Regions from separate parts of the Akkermansia muciniphila genome, predicted to be linked through region 3. Evidence: riboswitches for the same ligand, from Rfam matches in the RefSeq annotation. Region 3 holds a riboswitch; each other region holds the start of a gene.
What was found. Region 3 has a riboswitch for cobalamin ahead of ABGM91_RS12165 (sirohydrochlorin cobaltochelatase). Riboswitches for the same ligand answer to the same signal wherever they lie in the genome.
Positions count from the first base shown of each region.

Region 1 (5,705 bases), 1.2 Mb from region 3:
GCCGGGGCGGGTCTGGCAACGGCCGGGCCGTAAATCCGGTGCGCCGTAAGGTCGTTTTCCCACGCAAAATCATCCAGGCGCTCCGGCACAGGGCGGCTGAAACAAACGTCCGCGGAAGGGGCCGCCTTCAGGGAGGAACGGTCCAGAATCCAGAAATCACGGGCTGTTCCGGGCCGGAAATTGCCCTGGAACAGGAGGGTATCCTTCCTGCCGTCTCCATCCGTATCCACCGCCTGGTGAGGAATCACCCGCCCGTGGCGCACGTCAAAGACGCGCAGGGACGCCGCATCCCCGGCAGCTCCTGGCGGCAGCGGAACCGCCACGGTTTCTCCGGGCCTGAACATGTTCAGGGGATTCGTGACGGTCACGGTCTTTTTCTGCGGATGGTCCCGGCCAATGACGTACTTGCGCAGCTCGGTGCCGGCCATCAGGTAAGCGCCCGCGCCGTACACTTCCGTATCCTCCCCGGAATAATGCCCCGGCTTGTCCGCAATGGGCTGCACCCAGCCCAGCGCGCCTTCCGCGTTGACGGAATCACAGGCGGCCTTCCAGGCCCTGCGGATGACGGGAAGGTATTCCTTCGCGTCCAGATACCCCTGGTTCACTCCCCACAGCATCCCGTACACGATAAACAGGGTGCCGCTCATCTCCTTCAGGGGCGGCTCTTCCGGATCCAGCAGGCTGGCGTGCCAGGAACCGTCGGGCGACTGGCATTTTTTCAGGGACGCCGCCAGGCGCTTGAGCAGGTCCACGTAAAAGGGACGGGTGGGCCAGTCCGCGGGCATGTCCTGAAGAATAAGCGGCAGTCCGGCAATCACCCAGCCGTTGCCCCGGCTCCAGAACATCTTTTTCCCATTGCCCGCCGGAATGGTGAAGTAACGGGAATCCCGGAAAAACAGTCCTTCCTTCCGGTCAAAAAGATAGTCGCAGGTGAGCTTGTATTCCTTGTCCATGAATTCCAGATAACGGCGGTCCCCGGTATAGGCCGCCAGCTTCACGAATACCGGAGGGGACATGAACAGGGCGTCCGACCAGCTCCAGCGGTCCTGGCACCGGGGTGTCTGGAACTGGAGGGAGGCGGAGGAAGGCCGGTTCATTACCTTGTCCAGCACGGCGCGTATCTTTTCCGCCGCAGCGGGATTGCCGTCTTCCATCGCCATTTCCATCCAGGCATGCCCCACGGCGTGATCGTCCGCATGGTAATGCCGTTTCAGGGTTTTCCATTCCTGTTCCTTCCCCGCTTTCCTCAGCAGCGGCAATCCCGGCCCTTCCGGAACGGACAGGCCGTACTGCACCATGCCGGAATAAAAAGCCCCGTAGGTCCAATGCAGCGGCGAGCGCTTTTTGGGATGCTCCGCCTGCCATTCCGCCACCAGTTGGAGATTGTCCCGGATGGTCTTTTCATTCCAGTCCGCAGAAGCGCCGGAAGCAGGATTCCCCGCAGAGAGAAGGGGAAGAACCAGCATCAGGAAGGATTTCCGCCATCCGCTTTTTGTAGAGAAAAAGAAACGCATTTTATTGATACGGAAAAAGCCGTACGGAAATTTCTCCGCAAGGGATGATTCTTCTTTTCATTCTATCCGCTTTCCTCCGGACCGGGAAAGGAGGCAAGGGCACATATGGTGCCATGACGGAAAGGAATGCCGCGTTATCAATCATTCCGCACCCGGCATATACAACATGATGTATACTAACAAATATTTAATACATCATTTATACATTTTCCTTGCGGGAAGTTCCTTTCTGTGGTTCATTGCGTTTCAGCGCAGGTAACGGAAGACGGTGAAAATCCGTCGCGGACGCGCCGCTGTAACCGGTAGACGATGGACCGGACACTGACTGCCCAGGCAGCCGGGAAGTCCCCATCACATGTCGCACCGGAAGCCAGAAGACGACCTGATGCCCCCGTATCCCATCCCGCGGACAGGATGAACATACGCACAGGTCCTCATCGTGCCCCTTGTTAAAAATGCACGCATGCGGCGGCCCCTGCCTATGATTTTTCCAGGCTTTTGCCCAGGCTCGCGGATGAGCGGTCATTATCCCTTCCAAGCGAGACATCCACCATGGCAACAAGCATCATCAAACGTTCCGGAAAAAAGGAACAATACCAGGGCTATAAAATTGAGGAGGCCATCAAAAACGCCTTCCACAGCTCCGGAACCGCCTACAACCGTTCCATTTATGAGGAAGTGGAGGCCAAGCTGACCCACCAGGACAGCGCGCACGTGGAAGAAATCCAGGACATGATTGAACGCGCCCTGTTCCGGTGCGGATACTTTGACACGGCCAAAACCTTCATCACCTACCGCTTCCTGCACAAAATGCAGCGCGAACAGCTCGGCGGCCTGTATTCCGGCAACACGTACGTGGACTGCAAGCAGACGGTGGAAGAATACATCGGCCAGAGCGACTGGCGCATCGCCGCCAACTCCAACACCACGTATTCCAACGCCGGGCTGATTAACAACACGGCGGGCAAGGTGATCGCCAACTACTGGCTGGACCAGGTTTACTCCGCCCGGGAAGGCGCCGCCCACCGTGAAGGGGACTACCACATCCATGACCTGGACTGCCTGACCGGGTATTGCGCCGGGTGGAGCCTCCGCAACCTGCTCAATGAGGGATTCAACGGCGTGCGCAGCCGCGTGAACAGCCGCCCCCCGCGCCACTTCCGGGAAGCCCTGGGCCAGATGGCCAACTTCCTGGGCATTCTGCAAAGCGAATGGGCGGGCGCTCAGGCGTTCAGCTCCTTTGACACCTTTCTGGCGCCCTACGCCTTCAAGGACCAGGCGGACTTCACGCGCATCAAGAAGGACATCCGCAGCTTTGTCTACAACCTGAACGTGCCCTCCCGCTGGGGGCAGTCCCCCTTCACCAACGTCACGATTGACTGGACCGTGCCGCGCGACCTGCGGGACCAGGCCCCCTTCAGCGGCGGGGAGCACCTCTTTGAAGGGATGGAGGACCCGGACCTTCTGGCCCTGGCGCGGGAACGCGGCGCGGACAAGCTGACGGAACTGACCTACAAGCACTTCCAGAAGGAAATGAACCTGATCAACAAGGCCTTTTACGAGGTGCTCACGGAAGGGGACAGCACGGGACAGCCCTTCACCTTCCCCATCCCCACCGTCAACATCACGGAAGACTTTGACTGGGAGGGGGAAAACGTGCCCCTCCTGTTTGAAAACGCCGCCAAGATCGGCTCCTCCTACTTCCAGAACTTCATCGGCAGCCAGTACACCGTGAATGAAAACGGGGAACGCGTGCCGGACGAACGGGCCTACAAGCCGGACGCGGTGCGCTCCATGTGCTGCCGCCTGCAACTGGACCTGCGGGAGCTGCTCAAACGCGGCGGCGGCCTCTTCGGCTCCGCGGAAATGACCGGTTCCATAGGCGTGGTGACCATCAACCTGGCCCGGCTGGGCTACCTCTTCAAGCAGAACCGGGAAGCCCTGTTCGCCCGGCTGGGGGAACTGCTGGACCTGGCCAAATCCTGCCTGGAAAAGAAAAGGGCCTTCGTGCAGGAGATGTATGACCGCGGCCTGTACCCCTACACCAGGCGCTACCTGCCCACCTTCCGCAACCACTTCTCCACCATCGGAGTCAACGGCATGAACGAGCTGCTGCGCAACTTCTCCAACGACACGATGGACATCACCTCCGAACAAGGCAGGGCCTTTGCGGAAGAAATCCTGGAATTCATCCGCCTGCGCATGCAGGAGTACCAGGAGGAAACGGGCAACCTGTACAACCTGGAAGCCACGCCCGCGGAAGGCACCACGCACCGCTTCGCCCGCGAGGACCAGAAACGCTACCCGGACATCCTCCAGGCGGGGCCCGTGGGGCAGCGCTACTACACGAACAGCTCCCAGCTTCCCGTGGACCATACGAGCGACCTGTTCCGGGCGCTCCAGCTCCAGGACGAACTCCAGTGCTGCTATACGGGGGGAACCGTCTTCCACATGTACATGAATGAAGCCATCAGCTCCCCGGAAGCCTGCCGGAACATCGTCCGCAAGGTGCTGACCCGCTTCCGCATGCCGTACCTGACCGTCACTCCGCTCTTCTCCGTCTGCGAGAAGCACGGCTACCTGCGCGGGGAACACCAGTACTGCCCCTTCTGCGATGAAGAGCTGCTCCACATTCACAGGCATGAATAACCCTTTTCAACCGACCGCCTCGTTTCAAAACCCAACCATTAATACGACAATGACCAAACAGGAAATATTAAGCAAATACGCACAGGACCGGACCCGCTGCACCGTTTACACGCGCGTCATGGGCTATCACCGCCCTGTGGAAACCTTCAACGCCGGCAAACAGGGCGAGTTCCATGACCGCGTCCACTTTGTGGAACCGGGCCGTCCCTGCCCCTGCTCCGCCCGGACGGAACAGCCTCGGTAATTTTCCCAATAACATATGCGAAGTCAATGGGAACGGGCCGGGGCATAGCGGACATCACGCCGCTCACCTTGCTGGATTTTCCGGACAAGGTGGCCTGCATCTTCTGGCTGAGAGGCTGTAACTTGTTTTGTCAGTACTGTTACAACGTCTCCCTGGTCAGAGGAACGGGCTCTCCTGCCGGAGACCGGACGGACTACCTTGATTTCCTCAGAGATCGGGTGGGATTTCTGGACGGGGTAGTCCTGTCCGGCGGCGAATGCACGCTGTGTCCCGACCTTATCCCCATCTGCCGCGAGATACGGCAGCTAGGCTTCGCGATTAAAATAGACACCAACGGCACCAGGCCCGGCGTGGTGAAAACGCTGGTGGAAGAGGGGCTTTGCGACTACATTGCCCTGGACTACAAGGCACCCCCGGAACAGTACGGCGCCGTCACCGGAAGGCCGGACCTCTTCCCCTCCTTTTCTGAAACGCTGGACTACCTGATCGCCTCCGGAACCGCTTTTGAAGTCAGAACCACCGTCCATCCCGATTTATTGACGGAAGATCACGTCAACAACATCATACGTGACTTGACAAAGCGCGGGTATGGGGGCAACTACTTCGTGCAAAATTTCTACCTGACCCAACAAACACTCAACTCTCTTCCCGCGCCAAGCCGGTTGTTTGACCGGACCCGGCTGGAGGCCGCCTCCATCCCCGTCCGTTTCCGCAATTTTGAGTTCGTCCCGGGAGAAGACTGACCCAGCCGACCATGTTCGACATCCTGCTCAATCACAACACCCTGGTTCTCTTCGGAATCATCTTCTTCGGCATCGCCCTTGGCAGCATTAAAATATACGGCCTGAACCTCGGCCTCTCCGGCGTGCTCTTCGTCGCCCTGGCCGCCGGGCACTACCGTCTGGCCATCCCCAACGGCGTAGGGCAGCTGGGCCTGGCGCTTTTCGTTTACTGCGTGGGCCTGAGCGCGGGCAACCGCTTCTTCTCCGCCATCGCCAAGCAGGGCAGCAAGCTGGCAGTCATGTCCGTGGTCATTGTAGGCGTTTCCGCCCTCTTCACCTGCCTGTTCGGCATCTGGTTCGAGGTGCCCGCGGGAATCTCCTCCGGCATCTTCGCCGGAGCGTGCACCAGCACCCCGGCGCTGGCGGCGGCCACGGAAAGCCTGCCGGGAGCCTCCGGCAGCGGCGTCAGCATCGGCTACGGCATCGCCTACCCGTTCGGCGTGGTGGGCGTGGTCCTGTTCGTCCAGCTTCTGCCGCGCCTGCTGCACTTTGACCTGAACAAGGAAGCCAAGGCCA
Region 1 covers NZ_CP156688.1:1,184,203-1,189,907, reverse strand. The annotation lists gene ABGM91_RS04845 (glycoside hydrolase family 88 protein) at 1-1,514, opposite strand, end outside; cobalamin riboswitch at 1,730-1,915, shown strand; gene ABGM91_RS04840 (ribonucleoside triphosphate reductase) at 2,067-4,163, shown strand; gene nrdD (anaerobic ribonucleoside-triphosphate reductase) at 4,213-4,407, shown strand; gene ABGM91_RS04830 (anaerobic ribonucleoside-triphosphate reductase activating protein) at 4,434-5,150, shown strand; gene ABGM91_RS04825 (TrkA C-terminal domain-containing protein) at 5,162-5,705, shown strand, end outside.
Region 1: linked by a shared signal. The riboswitch ahead of ABGM91_RS04840 (ribonucleoside triphosphate reductase) and the one ahead of ABGM91_RS12165 (sirohydrochlorin cobaltochelatase) in region 3 are both predicted to bind cobalamin.

Region 2 (5,705 bases), 760 kb from region 3:
TCTGGCGGCCTGCGGTTCATGGGAGCTGCTGCTCACGGCGTGCGCGCTGGCCGGGCTGCTGGCCCGCAGCCAGATCTTCATCGCCATGCGCTTTCCGGGCGCGCGCCCCGGCGGCATGGGGGAAGCCTTCAAGCAGGGGACGCGCCCCGTTCATGCCCTGGCAGCCGCTGCCGTCACCCTGGCGGCCTGCGCTCTGGCCGGGTGGCACGGGCTGTACGCGCTGCTGGCCGCCCTGGCCGGCTCCACGGCCCTGCTCCTGTATGCCCGCCGCCGCCTGGGCGGCGTCACCGGGGACGTCTTCGGCTGTACCGTAGAATGCACGGAATGGATCGTCCTGCTCACCTTCTGCACCTTATGAAAATTCCGCAAAAATGCCGCGTTCCCGGCCTCAACATCGGCTGCACCTCCTTCATCATCCCGGACTACTACGTCCCCGCCATCAGGGAATGCGTCCATTACGCGGATGACATCGCCCTGCTCCTGCTGGAAGCCGGCGACCGCGGGGAGGGACTTATCACCCCCGCGGAAATACGGGAACTGGCCGCCATCGCCGCGGACGCGGGAGTCAAGTGGAACGTCCACCTGCCCACGGACGGAGGCTTCGCCACGGAGGAATCAGGCCGACGCTACACGGAAAACATCATCCGCGCCATTGACCTGACCCGGGAGCTGGAGCCGCACACCTGGGTCATGCACGTGGTTACGGACCACATTCCCGGTCCGGACATGCGCCCCCATCTTACGGAGCGGGAAACGGAACGCATCCTCCGCAGCCTGGAGCAAATCACGCCCCATTTGCCCGCGCCGGAATGCCTGGCCCTGGAAAATCTGGAACGCCACCCGGCCGACTATCTGGACAAGCTGGTCTCCGCCACGCCCCATTCCCGCTGCTTTGACATAGGCCATGTCTGGAAGGAAGGTCTAAGGCCGGAAAAACTGTTGCCGCTCTGGCTGCCGGACATACGCATGTGCCATCTGCACGGACTGGAAAAACGGGACCACAAATCCCTGCACCACATGCCCGCCGCCACGCTGGACGCCATCCTGCACCCCATGTGGGACATCCGGTTCTCCCCCACCATCACCCTGGAAGTCTTCAGCCTGGACGACTTCCTGAACTCCCACCAGGCCATGCTGGAATCCCATGAACGCTACATCTCCAAACACTGACGCCAACGCCGCACGCATGACGCTCGTCCTGGGCGGCATCAGAAGCGGCAAAAGCCAATACGCCGAACAAATAGCCGCCGGGTTCGGGGAAAAAATCCTGTACGTGGCCACGGCGGAGGTGTGGCCCGGAGCCGGCTCCCTGGAATACCGCGTGCGCAAGCACCGGGAACGGCGCCCAGCAAGCTGGCTTACGCTGGAATCCCCCCGCCATGTGGCCGCCGCCGTGCGGGAATCCGGCCTGCTGGACCAGGTGGACGGCGTCATTCTGGAATGCGTCACCCTGCTTGCCTCCAACACCCTGTACGCCCAGAAGGACCCCACGGACTACGAACCGTTCCAGGAAGCGCTGATTGAGGAAATAGAGGCCCTGAAAGAACTCATTTCCCGCTCACCCGCGCCCTGGGTGCTCGTCTCCTCTGAAACCGGCATGGGCATCAGCCAGGCGGACGCGGAAACGCGCCACTACTGTGACGGGCTGGGAATCGCCAACCAGCTGCTGGCCAAAAGCGCGGACGAAGTTTACTTCATGGTGGCAGGACTTCCCCTGGCCGTGAAAAAACGTTAGGACGTCGGGAGGCCAGCTTTTTCCATGCTTCCTGCGGTAAAAGGGGCCAGAAAATAATAGTTTGGCATTCAAGACCATGCGCATTTCCACATCAAGAAATGCGCCGGGGATTGACCGTGCCGTGCCCCTGTGGTAAGTTGGCCGGGCCTTCATGATTTACGGGAGGCGCTTCCGGGAAGCCCGTGGTGCGGGCAGGAAATAGATGGGGAATCCGGTGTGAATCCGGAGCGGTACCGCCACTGTATATTGCACGGCCTAAAAACCTGCAATGAGCCAGATCGCCAGCCTCGAAGTATTTTATGAACCGCCGGCGAGTATTCCGGCATTCAGACCATACACATGCATTCATCCAACACGCTCCGCTTGAACGGAGCAGACTATGATGGTCCGGCCTCCTTGCAGTCCGGAATGTTCAACACTCCTGAAAAAACACCGTGCCACGCCAGGCACTGGATGCAGGCAATCGCTATGACCCTGGCCTGCCTCGGCATGCTGGGAACGGTGCATGCCCAGGATACTCCCAAGGAAAACCTGGCTGGCGTTTATGACGCCACTGTAGCCAGAACCGCCTCAGATGCGGCCCTGGGAACGGTCTCCGCCACCTTCAGCGTGACGGGGTCCAGCAACGTGCGCGGAATATGGGGGAAATCCGGAACCCTCAGCATTGATGCCATTGGCGGGGATGCTGAATTCAACGTCTCATCCACGCGAAACAACGCCTTCGGCATTGACACCTCCTCCGGAGTCAATCTGGACATCGGCACCCTGGCAGGAACCTTCAACATCTCCGCAGCAAACACGAATGCCACAGGCATCCGGAGCTACGGCAAGATACTTTCCATCGGAACCATCACGGCAAATGCCCGTATCTCCATCACGGCCAATTTCTCCTCCAACGGCATCTATGCCTATCAGGGGCGGCTGGACATCGGCACGATGGCGGGCAACATCTCCGTAGAGCTGGGCACGGGAAATTTTGCCAGGGGCCTGTATGCCTACGGAAACACCATGGACTACCAGGGCCCGCGCTACAAGGACGTCAACATCGGCACCTTCTCCGCCACCGGCAGCATTTCCGCGGCGACGACCGGCGGCTACGGCGCCAGGGGCATCCAGTCCAACTACGGGCAGGTGAACATTACCCGGCTGGACGGTCAAATCACGGCAACCTCCGGTTCCAGTGATACAAGCGAGGACTTTTCCGCCATCGGCATTGAAGCCCGGGAAAACATCACGCTGGGCGACATGGGAGCAACAGGAAGCATTACCGCCACTACCAACGGCATGGATGCCTACGGCCTCTTTGCCGGAGAAGAAGGGGGTTACCAGACCCATTCCAACATCACCATCGGCCATGTGGACGGCGCCATCCGGGCGGAAGCCATGGCCGGAACGGCCGCCGGAGCACGTTCCACCGGTTCCCTGTCCGTGGGAGACATCAGAGGGACCATCTCCGCCTCCTCCACAGGAATTGCGGAAGCCTACGGGCTGCTGGCGGAATTCTCCCTGACCACAGGAATGATCAATGGAACCGTCAGCGCGGCGACTGCCGGGAACACGGCGGCAGCCCTGATGGGTGGCGCCGGCATTACGACGCTCATCGGTTCCACCGGCGTCATTGAAGCAACGGCAACGGGAGAGGGAGCAACGGCCTATGCCCTGTACAGCGGCTCCACGACGGGCTCCAGCTTTTATACGGAAAACACGGCGGACAACATCACCGTCCATGCCGGAGCTTCCATCAGCGGCATCTGGGAACTGGGCGGCTCCGGAGCGGAAGGTTCCGCGGACACCATCACACTGCTGTCCGGCACGGAAGCCGCACCGGGGCTGTTTGACTACACAGTCCGGACAACAGTTAACACCAACAAGTCTGATACGGCCACCCGCCATTCCTCCGTTACGCTCAACGTGGGCAGTGCGGACAACAAAGCCAACTGGACCATCTCCACGGAAAAAGCCGCAGTCCTGTTCAACCGGGTCAACGTGGGCTACGGCTCCACCGTCACCCTGACGGGCAATTCCCAGATTCTCCGTGACGGGGCCGTCATGAACAACATGGGCACCCTGTCCGGCAACGGCACGCTCACCATTGCGGAAGGCATGACGCTGCTCAACGGCACGCTGGTGCAGAACGCAGCGGGAACCGCCCTGGAAGTGGGCTTTGACGGCCTGAACGTGAATCTGGACCTGGCGCAAAACGCTACGGTGGGCACCACGGTGCTCAACACCACGGACTCCGCCTGGGTCGTCACGCTGGACCAGATCAAGGACGGCATCACCGCCATGTACGGAACTAGGGTGGACAACTTCCATCTGGAAAACTACCGCATGAGCTACCGCCTGCAAGGCCAGGTATTCCTGGGTGAAGGCACTCCCATCGTCGTCAAACCCGGAGAAAGCATCTATGTGGGTGAAGGTTCCAAGGTCATCATCGGGGAAAACCTGCCTGAGCACGGCATCGTGCTGGAAGGAGGGGAGGCTGACTTGAGCCAGTCGGACGCCGTCATTTCCTCCGGCGCCGTCAGAGGCGCTTCCGGCCAACTGACGCTGGCGGCCAAGGATGAAAAGGAACAGACCCTCAACTGGGAACACTCCGGCACGGTGGGCTACAACGCCTCCGCCGCTGACGGAGGCGCCTTCGCAAACCTCAACGTCACGGCACAGGATGTGAAGGTTGCCGCCAAGGGTTCCTATGCGGCGGAAAACGTTGTCATCAGCAACAACGCCACCCTCGTTCTGGATGGCAGGGACGCCAGCCTGGGCGTAGAAGGCGGAAGCATCCGCCTGGGTGAAGCCTTCGCTCATCCGGACAATCCGGGGCATCTGGTGCTGAACGGCTCCACTGTTCTGTCCGGCGTGGAAACCAACAGCGGCTCCACCGTCTCCGGTTCCGGCACCTTCAAGGGAGAGGTTACCTATTACGGTAGTGAAATCGTGATCGGCTCCGGCCCCTCCGCAGGCTACCACAACTATGAAGGCGGCCTGAACGCGTGGGGAGGAGTGCAGGAACTCACGTTCATCGTGAACGGCACGACCGCGGCTGACGCTACCAACGGAGGGTGGGACACCTACTCCCAGATGAACGTCTCTTCCTCCTACTATGTGGATGGGGCGCACGTCAATGTGGTCATCGGCGACAACCTGCTCTTCAGCAAGGAACAAAGCTTCTCCCTGTCCCTGGTCAACCTGGACCCGGACACCGTCATTGATCCGGACGGTTCCCTGTGGGACCTGACCAGCATCGACCCCACGCTGAAGGGCCGCACGGACCTGGTCACGGATACCGGCTTCACGGTTTCCGGCGACGGGCTGCACCTGATCTTCAACGGCAAGGTCAACATCAACGCCGTGAAAGCCCTGCGCGGAGAAGAAGCCTCCCGCATTGCCAACACGCTGTGGTCCTCGGTCCGGGTGGTGGACAGCTTCGCCCATACGGCAGCCTCCCAACTGGACTTCCGCGGACCGGGCAAGAGAAACCTCTGGTTTTCCGGACTGGGAGACTTCATGAACGTCTCCTCCGTGTCCGGAGCTTCCGGCTTTGACTACAAGGGCGGCGGTTACGCCGTGGGCGTGGACTATGCCTGGACGAAGAACTGGATATCCGGCGCGGCCTTCGGCCAGACCTTCGGCTCCTTCCACTCTGCGGACAAACAGTTCAAGGCGAACCAGGACGGTCTGATGCTAGCGCTCTACCAGCGTTACCACCACGGCCTGCGCAGCGGAAACAGCCTGGACATTGACGGCTACTTCACCTATGGCAACATGGACAACGATGCGGACGGCACGCTGGGCGGCAGCCCCACCACCGCCTCCTGGAACGATGACGTGTACGGCTTCGGCCTGAAGGGGACCTGGAATATCCGCCTGGGTAATACGGATGTGCTGAAACCCTTCGCAGGCATCGAATTCCTGCACGGTTCCCAGGGTTCCTTCGGAGAACATTCCGGTTCCGGCGCCGCCTGGTACC
Region 2 covers NZ_CP156688.1:2,236,132-2,241,836, reverse strand. The annotation lists gene cobS (adenosylcobinamide-GDP ribazoletransferase) at 1-358, shown strand, start outside; gene cbiR (cobamide remodeling phosphodiesterase CbiR) at 355-1,170, shown strand; gene ABGM91_RS09165 (bifunctional adenosylcobinamide kinase/adenosylcobinamide-phosphate guanylyltransferase) at 1,145-1,735, shown strand; cobalamin riboswitch at 1,902-2,040, shown strand; gene ABGM91_RS09160 (autotransporter outer membrane beta-barrel domain-containing protein) at 2,075-5,705, shown strand, end outside.
Region 2: linked by a shared signal. The riboswitch ahead of ABGM91_RS09160 (autotransporter outer membrane beta-barrel domain-containing protein) and the one ahead of ABGM91_RS12165 (sirohydrochlorin cobaltochelatase) in region 3 are both predicted to bind cobalamin.

Region 3 (5,705 bases):
AGCATGCCGTTGGCCGCGGCGTTGGAATAAAGGGCCGTGGGGATGGACAGGCTGATGATTTCCGGCAGGTGGGCCCAGCGGGCCAGCCCGCCGAACAGCTTGCCCAGGGCAAAATGAAAGCGGAAGATTTCTGCAATCCCGCCGATGAAGGCCGCCAGGGCCACCAGGCCGATCAGGCTGCCTATCTGGGGCAGGCGCGCCAGGATTTTCTCCGCGCCTGTTTCCGGAGCCTGCGCGCTCCGGGAATGATGGCGCTTTTTGGGAGCCGGGGACGGGCTGGCAGCAGAGCCTTCTTCCTGTCCCTTTCCTTCCCCGCGCGTTTCCGCGGGAGCCTCCGCGGCAGGCTTCATGGTCATGCGGGACTTTCCGGGCGCGGAGGCGCCCATGCCCGCGGGCATCTTCACCACCATGACTCCGGAGGCCGCCAGCGCCAGCGCCAGCCAGAGCCAGCGGAGAGGCTGGCGCCAGGGATAGGTGCGGGAGTGCCTGGTGCCGTTCATGCCTTCTTGACGAACATCAGGGAAAGGTATTCTTCCGGCCTGGCGGCGATGACGTCAATATCGTCCGTAATAAACTCGTCGGGCATGCCCAGTCTTTCCCCGTAAATAACGCGGATATCCTTCTCCCGCCGGATGCGCTCCATCAGGCGCGCGCGGCTGCGGTAGGTCTTCATGAGAACGGTGGTGGTTCCGGGAGGGAACTCCAGGGAATCCGCCATCTCCGGCCTGAAGGCGGGAATAACCCGGAGCCGTTCCCCGTTCTCCACCAGGATCCGGCGGCTGTGGGCCGCCAGGGTGCAATAGGAGGTGATCCCCGGAACCACTTCCGTGCGCAGGTCCGGATTACGGCTGATCAGGAGGCTCAGAATATAGCCCAGGGTGCTGTACGTCATGGCGTCCCCCAGCGTGGCAAAGGCGCAGTCCTGGCCGCGGGAAAGGGACTCCTCAATAATGGCCGTATTCTTTTCAATCTGCTCCTGCCGGGTTCTGGCGTCGCGGGACATACTGAAAACCAGCTTGTGGAATTGGGCCTTCACGCCGCCCACGGACCGCACCACCGCTTCGGAAATGCTGAAATCGCTGTTGGGGCCCGTCACGGTAAACACCACGTCCACGGACCGGAACACGTTGACGGCCCTCAGCGTCAGGTATTCCAGATTGCCGGGGCCTATGCCCACGCCGTAAAATTTTCCGGGGGTGGACATGTCAGTGCGCTTTCTTGGGAGCCATGAGGTCGTCCGCCGTGGTCCGGGCATGGCGGGAGAAAACGGCGCGGATGCCCGGGTTTTCCCCCAGGCCCTTCAGGTGCGTTTTAACGGTGAACCCCTCCCTCCTGAGCATGGAGGCCCAGGAATCCTCCTCGTCCCCGCCCAGGTCGTTTTTGGCATGATCTCCGGCCACCAGCATGAAAGGGGCCAGCCAGACCGTTTTTGCGCCGGATTTCTTGAGCTGTTCCAGAATGGGGGCCACGCCGCGCGTACCTTCCACGGTGGCGAAAAACGCCAGGCTGTCGCGGTCATTCAACTCGCGGGCAAAATCGGAAAGCACCATGTCGCAGCGGCCTTCCTGCTGGCCGTGCCCCATGAGCAGGATGGCTTCACCCTTCTTCCGTTCCGCGGGGAAATGCTGTAACAAGGCCGTGACCGCCTCGTCCCTGTCCCGCTCGCTTTCCAGCAGGGGGCGGCCGATGAACACGTGGTCAAAGCTATCCGGATGGCGCGCCAGGAAACTGACGATCTGCCTTTCCATCCGGGAAAATTCCTCTCCGGGGGCGATGTGGAGGGACTGGACGCGCAGCGTGCGTATGCCCGCGCGGGCCATGCGGTCCAGATTCTCCTCCACGGAGGGGACCGGGGTTCCGCGTCCGGCAAGCTTCCTGCGGATGATGCTTGAAGTATAGCTCCACTTCAGGCGGTCTGGGGAAAAATGGGGCAGCATGTCCTTTTCCAGCTCCTTATAGGAGACGGTGGCATCCTGGTGGCTGGTCCCGAAGGCGACGAGAAGAAGCCCTTCCTGCTGTGACGGAGCCGCCTGTTCCGCCGGGGCGGGAGAGGCTTCCGTCCCGCATGGGGCGGCGGAAAGCACGGGCAGGGAAAACAGGGTGAGGCCTGCAAGAAAAACGGAGGAAAGGGGCAGGAACGCCCCCGGCACGTAAGAGGATGTTTCAATCATGCGTTGATAAGGTATGGTGAACCGGAGCAAGGATATTCGGACTCCGGGTCTCCAACCTCCCCCTCGCCTTCACCCTCCGGAATGGGAGGACTGGCTGATGAAACGCCCGGTGAAAAGCGTCCCTTGAGGGTTTGTAACCCGATACCGCAGCGCGACTGTTTCCGGTTCTCACGGAATTCCCCGTTGCTTCGGCGTGTTTAATGGCGTTTTTAGCCGTCAGTGTCAATGATTATTAGAACCGCCGCCGGATTTCCGGGCATCCGGAAAAAAGACGCGTGAACGGGTAAAAGCCGCCTTTCCTCCCGCTCCTGCGCCTGCCCCGGAAAAAGGCGCGCGGCTCCGGCTGCGGGACCGCGGATTTCCAGTCCGGCAGTCCGGCGTTTGCGGCTTGCCGCAGGCGGGGATGGTATGAGAACATGGGGCATGGCCTCTTCCCCTGATGTAGTAGAATATATTTGTTTCCAGCTCCGCCATGCCGGGGATATTTCCTTCAAAAAAATGTTTGGGGAATACGGCCTGTACTGTGACCGGAAGTTTTTCGGTTTGGTCTGTGACAACCAATTGTTCGTCAAGATCACGGAGCCTGGGCTGAACAGGCTGCCGCAGCAGGAGCAGGGCTCTCCCTATCCCGGAGCCAGGCCTCATTTCCTGATGACGGAGCTGGATGATGACCGGGCCCTCTCCTCTTTTGTCCGGGAAACGTGTTCCGTCCTCTCCGCTCCGGACGTCTTGTCCGGGAAGAAGAAAAAAACTTCCGGGGAAAAAAGAAACAGGCGTCCGTAAACGCCTGCTGGTGCCTTATAAAAACGTTTGGCGGAAAAACTTACTTATCTTCCGGGGACTCCGGCACGGCCAGGGAGGAAAGGCTCTTTTTCAGGTTGCCCGCGACGGTCTGCGTGGCTTCATTGTCGGACTCCGCGAACTTGTCCACGGCCTGCGTCAGGGATTTAAGGTCGGACTCCGAGATCTTGCGGCCTTTCGCCTTCCGCTGTTCCAGCGCGGAAATCTTCTTGTTGAGGTCCGCCAGTTTCGGCAGGTCCTTGTTCGCTTTCAGGACCGCCAGCGGTTCGTCAAACTCCTTGACGGAGGGAACCGCCGTCTTCAGGCGCGTGATGGCCGTCACCGCTTCCAGCGGGTTGGACTGGATCTGGGCCTGGACCATCTCCTTGGCGTCCCCGAGCCATTCGTCAAAAGCGTTGCACACGGCCTGCGCCTCCTCGTCGTCCGTCTTCTTCCGGAGGGGAGTGATCTTGGACTCAATGTTGCTGCCGTTGGAAACGACCGTCTTGGCGAGGGACTTGTACTTGTCCAGCTCCACGCCTTCCAGAATGGGAAGGCCGCGTTCCACCTTCATCACCTCCCTCTTCACCAGGTCGTAAAGCTGGGTGGGATGGCCCTTGGCCACCACTTTGCCGTTGGCCCCGATCAGTACGGCATGCGGCAGTCCGCCCGGACAGGAGGCCGCCGGAATATCCAGCCCCTGGTAAACGGGAAAGGTAATCTTCTTTTCCTCCAGAAACTGCTTGATCCTGGGGCTGGGCCCCTGGCGGTGGCTGCCTACCACGGTAAAGCCCTTGGACTGGAACTTATCCTGCAATTCCTGCAAATGCGGCATGCTGGCGATGCAGGGCGGGCAGTTGATGCCCCAGTACTCAAAAAACACCACCTTCCCCTTCAGGTCGGAAGCCTTGATCTTGGGCCCGTGGAGGTGGCTGCTGTCGTCAAAGGAAGGGTAGGTAACCTTCGCTCCGTTGCCGTTGTCCGCCGCCTGGATGAAAGCCGGGGCCGTCATGGCGGCGATGGTTCCGGACAAAAGGAAGGCAGTAAAGGTTTTCATAGGATGGATGATGCAGAATGCCGCATTGAGTGTCAAGAAGGAAGCGCGCTCCCCGCGCCTGCCTCTCCGGCGCCCCGTTCCTGTGGGAAAGGCGTTTCAGGCAATGTCCAGCCCCATGATGTAATCCGTCATGTAATAGCCGTGGCCGATGTGGAAATCCCCGCGTTCCAGTTCCCGCATGCCCATGCGCTGGTAAAACTCCACCGCCCGGGTATTGTAGCGGTTGACGTTCAGGCGCATCAGGCACGGCTCCGGGTGAATGCTCCTGATGTAGCTGATGGCCTGGCGGAACAGGTAGCTGCCGATGTGGAGGCCCTGGAAACCGGGCAGCACGTAAATCTTCTGCAAATGGAAAACGCCGTGGCCTTCCGGCTGGACGGACAGGTAGCCGCAGTGCTCCCCGTCATGGGAGGCGATGAAATACACGTGCCCCTCCTCCATCTGCTTCTTCAGATTGGCCGGGGAATACATCCAGTCCATCATGAACTCCATCTGCTCCGGGGAAAGGAGGTCCCGGTAAGTGGCGGGGAAAGCCTGCCCGGCCAGTTCATGAATAAGCATGATGTCGTCTTTGGTGGCTTGGCGGAGTGTCGGCATGGCGGGAATACTACACGGAAAAACGCCGGATGAAAAGGGCCTCTTCCCGGTTCCCGGGGGAATTTCCCGGCATGGCCTACTTTCACCTCCCTATTCCGGCAAGAGAGTTTTATGCTGGATGGCACAGGCTTTTTTAACGGAAACCGGGGTGAATCCTGTCTGTATGGTGTACCCTGCATGCATGCCAGACCATGAGAGAACCCATCCCCATACAACAATGGATCCCTGCGGGGCCGCTCAGGGACATGGGTGAAAAATACGTAAGCCAGCTTCCGGATGTGGCGCAGAATCCCATCGGCCCGGAATCCTTCATCCATCATTCCGACCATTCCTGGACGGAATACCTGGTGGCCTACTGCCTGTTGTATCCGTGGGTGGTGATCGCCCTGGGCCTGCTGGGCGGCCTGGCCCTGGGGGCCTACTACCTTTTTTGCCGCCGCCGGGAATACGACCACCGCATCTTCTGCTCCAAGTGCGGCACCATGATGTACCCGTGCGGCCTGCACTGTCCCAAGTGCGGCACGCCCAATCCAAAGCCCCGCGCCCTGAACTGGATCGGTTACTCCAGGCTGCGCACCGTCATTCCGTCCACCGGGCGGAAAAGGCATGAGGAAGTGCTCCGCAGCTACCGGCGGTGCTTCTACTGCGGGCAGCCGCTCCATGAACCTACGCTGGAACAGAACTGCCCGGCCTGCGGAAAAGCGGTGCTCCAGGGGGAGCAATCCGTGGACCGTTATGATGATTACATTGCCCGGCGCAGGGGATGGACCTTTGCGGCTGTGGTGGTGCTGGGCGTCATTCCCATTCTCGGCCCCCTGCTGGCCTCCTCCCTGTACAAAAGAACGCTCGTCAACCCGTACTCCCTGTACATGACCGTATTCAGGGAAAGCTTCCTGATGGTGGTGCTCTACCTGTGCCGCCATCTCTTCCGCCTTCTGCCCTTCATCGGAACCATCGGCATGCCCATCCTCTGCGTGACGGAATACCACCTCTACCGCCGCATGTTCCTCTGGAAAACGGAAAAATATGACTTTGGGGAGAAAGGGAAGGCCTGAGGAAGGCATCTCCTCTGCGCGGATATTTCCGGCGCATGCGGGAAA
Region 3 covers NZ_CP156688.1:2,996,705-3,002,409, reverse strand. The annotation lists gene ABGM91_RS12175 (hypothetical protein) at 1-500, opposite strand, end outside; gene ABGM91_RS12170 (precorrin-2 C(20)-methyltransferase) at 497-1,204, opposite strand; gene ABGM91_RS12165 (sirohydrochlorin cobaltochelatase) at 1,206-2,171, opposite strand; cobalamin riboswitch at 2,202-2,356, opposite strand; gene ABGM91_RS12160 (TfoX/Sxy family protein) at 2,595-2,954, shown strand; gene ABGM91_RS12155 (TlpA disulfide reductase family protein) at 2,995-4,008, opposite strand; gene ABGM91_RS12150 (GNAT family N-acetyltransferase) at 4,105-4,605, opposite strand; gene ABGM91_RS12145 (hypothetical protein) at 4,797-5,660, shown strand.

Region 4 (5,705 bases), 750 kb from region 3:
TTTCCCTGTTCGGCGTGCCGGCGGATAGGCTCTTCCAGCCCGGCGGCGCGCAGGCCGGCCAGGTCCGCCGCCACGCTCTTGGTGCCGGGCAGGATGGCCAGGTCCGGATTTCCCCATTCCTCCCGGGTCCGCACCTGGCGCAGGCGCACGTCCGGCTCCGCCGCCAGCGGGGCGAAGTCTGTGAAGTTGGAGACATGGGCGGGCATCACCACGGCCACGTCCAGGCAGTCCGCGTGCTTGGCATGCCCGTCCTGTTCAAAGGGCATCGCGGCCCGGTCCTCTTCCGGAATGTTGATGTTCCGTATCATCGGGATGACGCCCAGCACGGGCTTGCCCGTACGGTCCAGCATGTAGTCGTGCGCCGGGGAAAGCAGTTCCGGATCTCCGCGGAATTTGTTGACCACGAAGCCCGCCAGCAGCTCTTTTTCCCAGGGAGCGAACGTCATCCACGTTCCCAGGAAGGAGGCGTACACGCCGCCCCGGTCAATGTCCCCGGTCAGCAGAACTTTGGCGCGCGCGTAACGGGCCATGTTCATGTTCACCACGTCTGCGGATTTCAGGTTGATTTCTCCGGGGCTGCCGGCCCCTTCCAGGCAGAGGACGTCGTACTCCTCCGCCAGGGAATCGTACGCCTTGCGCACGTCCGGCCAGAAGCGCCTTTTGGCCGTAAAATATTCCCGCGCCTCCATGTGTCCCACGGCGCGCCCCATCACGACCACCTGGGACCCGGTGTTGGAATGGGGTTTGAGCAGAATGGGGTTCATCCGGGCATCCGGGTCAATGCGGCAAGCCTGGGCCTGGACCATCTGGGCGCGGCCCATCTCCTCCCCCAGCGCGGTCACACCGGAGTTGAGAGCCATGTTCTGCGCCTTGAACGGGGCCACGCGGTAGCCGTCCTGAAGAAAAATGCGGCACAGGGCCGCGGTGAGCACGCTTTTTCCCGCATCGGAGCAGGTGCCCTGAACCATCAGGGCCGGTTTGGGCAGTTTGCGGAGAATGGCGGGGCTATCCCCCTTCAGTTCGGCCCGCAGGGCCTTTTCCAGCAGGGCGTGTTCCTCCGGCGTGCGGACGCCGGAGCGGAACCAGCCGCCTGATTCCAGTCCCGGATAGTTGGAGCAGTCGCGCAGCGCGACGCCGTGGTTTTTCAGGAGCCGGGCGGCCAGACCGGAGGGCGCCTCCGCCAGGCGGAAGAGCAGGAAGTTGGCTCCGGACGGGAGCACGGCGGCGCCCGGGAGGGCGGAAAGCCTGCGGAACAGATCTTCCCGGCGTTCCCGGTTTAGGGCGCGTTCCCCGTCCGCCCAGGAAGCCGGCTGTGCCAGCACGGCCCGCACAGCCGCCGCCGCAAAGGCATTCACGTTCCACGCGGGCAGGGACTGCCTCAGCCGTTCCGCCAGCGGAGCGGCGCAGACGGAAAAGCCGCACCGGACGCCGGCCATGCCGTAAAATTTGGTCAGGGAGCGCAGGACCACCAGATTGGGAAGCTCTGCCGCCTCACGGAGGAGTGATTCCGTTCCGTTCGCATAATCCATGAAGGATTCATCAATAATCCAGATGACTCCGGGGCGGGACTGCACAGCCCGGCGCAGGGCCGGAACGTCCAGCAGGCTGCCGGACGGATTGCAGGGATTCGCCAGGAAAACGGCGTTTCCATCTTCGGCCTGTTCCGCCAGCCGGCAGGGAGAGGGCGTGAAGGAATCCCGTTCTTCCGTCCGCGGAGAAAGAATGTCCGTGCCGTGCCGCAGGCAGGCCAGCCTGTATTCGGAAAAAGCGGGTTCCGGAATGACGGCCCGTTTCAACTCCAGCGCGCGCGGAAGGGCGTGAATCAGTTCGTTGGCTCCGTTTCCGAACGCGAAGCAGCCGGAAGGCACTCCGTAATGGTCCGCCGCCAGTTCCCGCAGCTCCGCCATGTCCGGAGAAGGGTAGGGTGCGGCCGCATCCATGGCCTTCCACAGGGCGGAGGTAATGAACTCCGGCATTCCCTCCGGCCTCAGGTTGACGCTGAAATCCAGAATCTCCCGTTCGGGCCGTCCGGCGCCCGCCGCCAGGGATGTTAAATCCCCTCCGTGTGAAAAACTGTTCATGCCGTAGTAATTGAGGCCGGCGTTCCGGGATGGCGCCTGTGCCGGGAAAAGGAAGGAAACGCCTTGAAGGGACGATTTTTCCGGAAGTTGGAACCTCCGCTGAAAACGGCAATCCTTCCCCGTTGCGGGAAGGAAGGGTTAAGGCGCGTCATGGGCGCATCATGTCCTGTACGCGCCGGGGGTGACAAGACAAAAATGGAAGGCTCCGTTTGGAAAAACGGGATGGCGCGCGGCGGCTGAAAAGAAGAAACGCCCTCAAAGCCGCGGAATGTTCAAAGAAAATTCTTTTTGGCTTGTCATACCGGCCCCTTTGGTATTTCATCCGTCCCATGAACCCTTATGGTAAGGGTTACAGACCTCAGGGATGCCCGTAGCCGGGCAGGAAATAGATGGGGAATACCGGTGAGAATCCGGAGCGGTACCGCCACTGTAAGCGAGCTTGTCTCGCAAGCCAGAAGACCAGCCTGTGGGGTTGTCCAACTGTTCGGCGAGTTACCGAACGTAAGGCACCACAACCATGCTTTATACGAAAAAAGCCCTTCAGATGGGCGCTATTGCCGTTGGCCTTGCCGCATTCGCAGGCCAGTCCTCTCTTGCCGAGTCCGCTAAAAAGGAAGACTCCCCGCCCGCTACCAGGACGGAAACCATGCAGGTCATGCCGGAGCTGACCATGGCGTCCCACTTTGTGGGCGTGCCGTACAACCGGTCCGGGGTATCCGTTTCCGTCATCAATCCGGAAGAATTCCAGAAGGCGGGCATTGAAACCCTGACGGGAGCCCTTTCCCAGACGCCCGGCGTCTTCACGCTGGACGGCGGCGGCACCTGGCAGCGCGGTTCCGTGAGCAACACCGTCATCCGCGGGATGAACAAGGAAACCTACACCCTGACCATGGTTGACGGCATGCGCATCAGTGATGTCAACATGTCCGGCAACAAGCTGCTGGGCATCACCAACCTCTTTACCGTGGGCAATGTGGAAGTGGTGAAGGGAGCGCAGGGCGCCGTCTTCGGTTCCGGCGCCATTGGCGGCGTTGTCGCCATGGATACTCCGGAAGGGGAAGGCGATCCCGTGACCAGGATTTTTGCGGAAGCCGGTTCTTTCCATTCCTTCAACAGCTATGCGACTTCCTCCGGCAAGATCAAGAAGCTTTCCTACTTTGTGGGCGTGGGGTTTGAATCCACGGAAAATGATCCTACCATTTATCCGGCCATTTATGACAACCGGAAAGGCATGAACGACTTCCGCCAGTGGCAGGAAGCCGTGCGCCTGGGTTATGACGTCAACGACAAGGTGAAGGTGGGCTTTACCTACCGCCGCCTGGATTCCTACTTTGAATACCCCACACCCTATGTGGACTACGACCAGTGGCCCGCCGTGGCGGACCCCCACCTGTACAACACGGAAGACAAGAACCGCAGCAACCTGGTAACGGGGCGCGTGGATGCGGAAATTACCAAGTTGTGGTCCACCAGCTTCATGGTAGGGCATTACAACATGGATTATTCCACGCACACGCCGGGCTTTGATTTCCAGCCCAACGTGATGCGCAACCGCCGCTTCCAGACGGAATGGCGCAATGCCCTGACATGGAACAAGAAGTGGCAGACAGTCGCCGGCATGGCCTGGGACCGTTCCGACTACATGAGCGAAAACAATTACGTGGCCAAGGATGAATGGCAGAGCACGCTTGCCTTCTTTGCGGAACAGATGTGGGCGCCCACGGACAACTTTGACGCCAGCGTGGCCCTGCGCCTGGAACATGATTCCGTCTGGAACAACCACTTCACGTGGCGTTATTCCAATTCCTGGAAGGTGACGGGCAAGGACTCCCCCACCCGTATTTTCGGTTCCGTGGGTTCCGGCTTCCGCGCCCCCACCTACTTTGAACAGTACGCCGCCAATTACGGCTACGTGGGCAATCCGGACCTGGACGTATCCAAATCCCTGGGCGGAGACCTGGGCGTGGAACAGCGCCTGGCGGACAACCATTACGCTTCCGTAACCGGGTTCTGGACCCGCATCAACGATGAAATCGGCACCAAGAGCGTAGGCACCTGGCCCAACTCCTACACGACTTACGACAACTTCTCCCACGCCACTTCCTACGGCGTGGAAGTAGCGTTCAAGGGGCAGTTCAAGGATGCGTGGAACAGCGGCTATTATGCCAACTACACCTTCACGATGCCCAAGCGGGATTCCATCGGCAACTATGAAACCGTCCAGATGGCCAATACCGCCCGCCACACCATCAACGCGGAGATTTATACCTCTCCGGTTGAAAAACTGACGGTCGGCTTTGGCGTAACGTCCGCCATGGGACGCACGGACTACAACTATGCCCGGCTGGACAACTTCTTTACGGCGCGTTTGTTCGCCCGTTACCAGGTAACGGACAATGTAGCCCTCCATGTGCGGGTGGAAAACCTGTTTGACCAGAATTTCATCATCACGAATGACTATAACTTCGGCCCCCGCCAGGCCCGGGGACTGGGCGTCTTTGGCGGCGTGACGGTCGAATTCTAATTGCTTTTCAGGACTAATTGTTGATTGCACCCCCATCTTCCGCCTTGCGGGCTGTTTCAGGCGAAGGGAACAGCCACGGGCGGAAGATGGGCTTTTTGTTTTCCGGAGGTTCCGGAATCGGTTAACATGCGGCGGTAATCTGAGCTGTGTTGCGCTGGGTATCCATACTGGGGGCGTTGGTCCTCGCCGTCTTTCTGGGGGGGGTATTCTACTTCTCCCAGCGGGAGGCGGACGTTTGGCATGGAGCCTCCGCGCAGGCGGACGGCAGGGGAATGCCTGCCGTATTTGACGGATTCGTAGAACGTTGGAACAGGTCCGTGGAGCGGGAACTGCTTCGGGAACTGGCAGGCGGCGAACGGAAGAAAAGCCTGCTGTCCGTCTCCCGCGGGGCAGGGGACGGGCGGCGTTTGGCGGAACAGGAGCGTTCCGTGGAACGCATCAGGAAAAGGCTGGAATTGAAAGACCATATCCGCCTGCTTCCGCTGGAAGACGTTCCGGCGGGATTGGAATGGCAGACCGGCATGGAGGAGCCGGACGTGGGCGACCCCCGCGCGGTAAAAGGGGGGCAGGTCCGGCTGTGGATCAATACGCCGTTTCCCGGAACCCTGCGGGCGTTCGGGCCGGGAAGCGAAAACTTTTTCAACTACTCCGCCATTGACAACGTGTGGCTTCCCCTCGTGGGGCTGCATCCGGAAACCTTCCGGCCCATTCCGGGGCTGGCGGACCGCTGGGCCGTATCCGCGGACGGGAAAACCGTTTTTTACCATCTGGACCCGGAAGCCACATACTCGGACGGCCGCCCCGTGAAGGCGCAGGACTTCCTTCTGAATATCTGCCTCCGCACGTCCGGCTTTGCCCGGGACCCGTTCTGGACAACTCTGTTCCGCTCCACGTACGACCAGATTACGGTGTACGGGGATTCCGTCATTGCCCTGGCGCTGCCGTCCCCCGGGCCGCTGTTGCCCTACATGGCCTGTGTGGATTTCCATCCGGCCCATCCCGGTTTTTACCATGATTTCAACTCCCTGTTTCTGGAGCGCTACCAGTGGAAGGCGCCGCCGAATACGGGGGGCTACGTGGTGGTTCCCGGAAAAATCCGC
Region 4 covers NZ_CP156688.1:2,244,768-2,250,472, forward strand. The annotation lists gene ABGM91_RS09190 (cobyric acid synthase) at 1-2,081, opposite strand, end outside; cobalamin riboswitch at 2,425-2,564, shown strand; gene ABGM91_RS09195 (TonB-dependent receptor) at 2,599-4,605, shown strand; gene ABGM91_RS09200 (extracellular solute-binding protein) at 4,755-5,705, shown strand, end outside.
Region 4: linked by a shared signal. The riboswitch ahead of ABGM91_RS09195 (TonB-dependent receptor) and the one ahead of ABGM91_RS12165 (sirohydrochlorin cobaltochelatase) in region 3 are both predicted to bind cobalamin.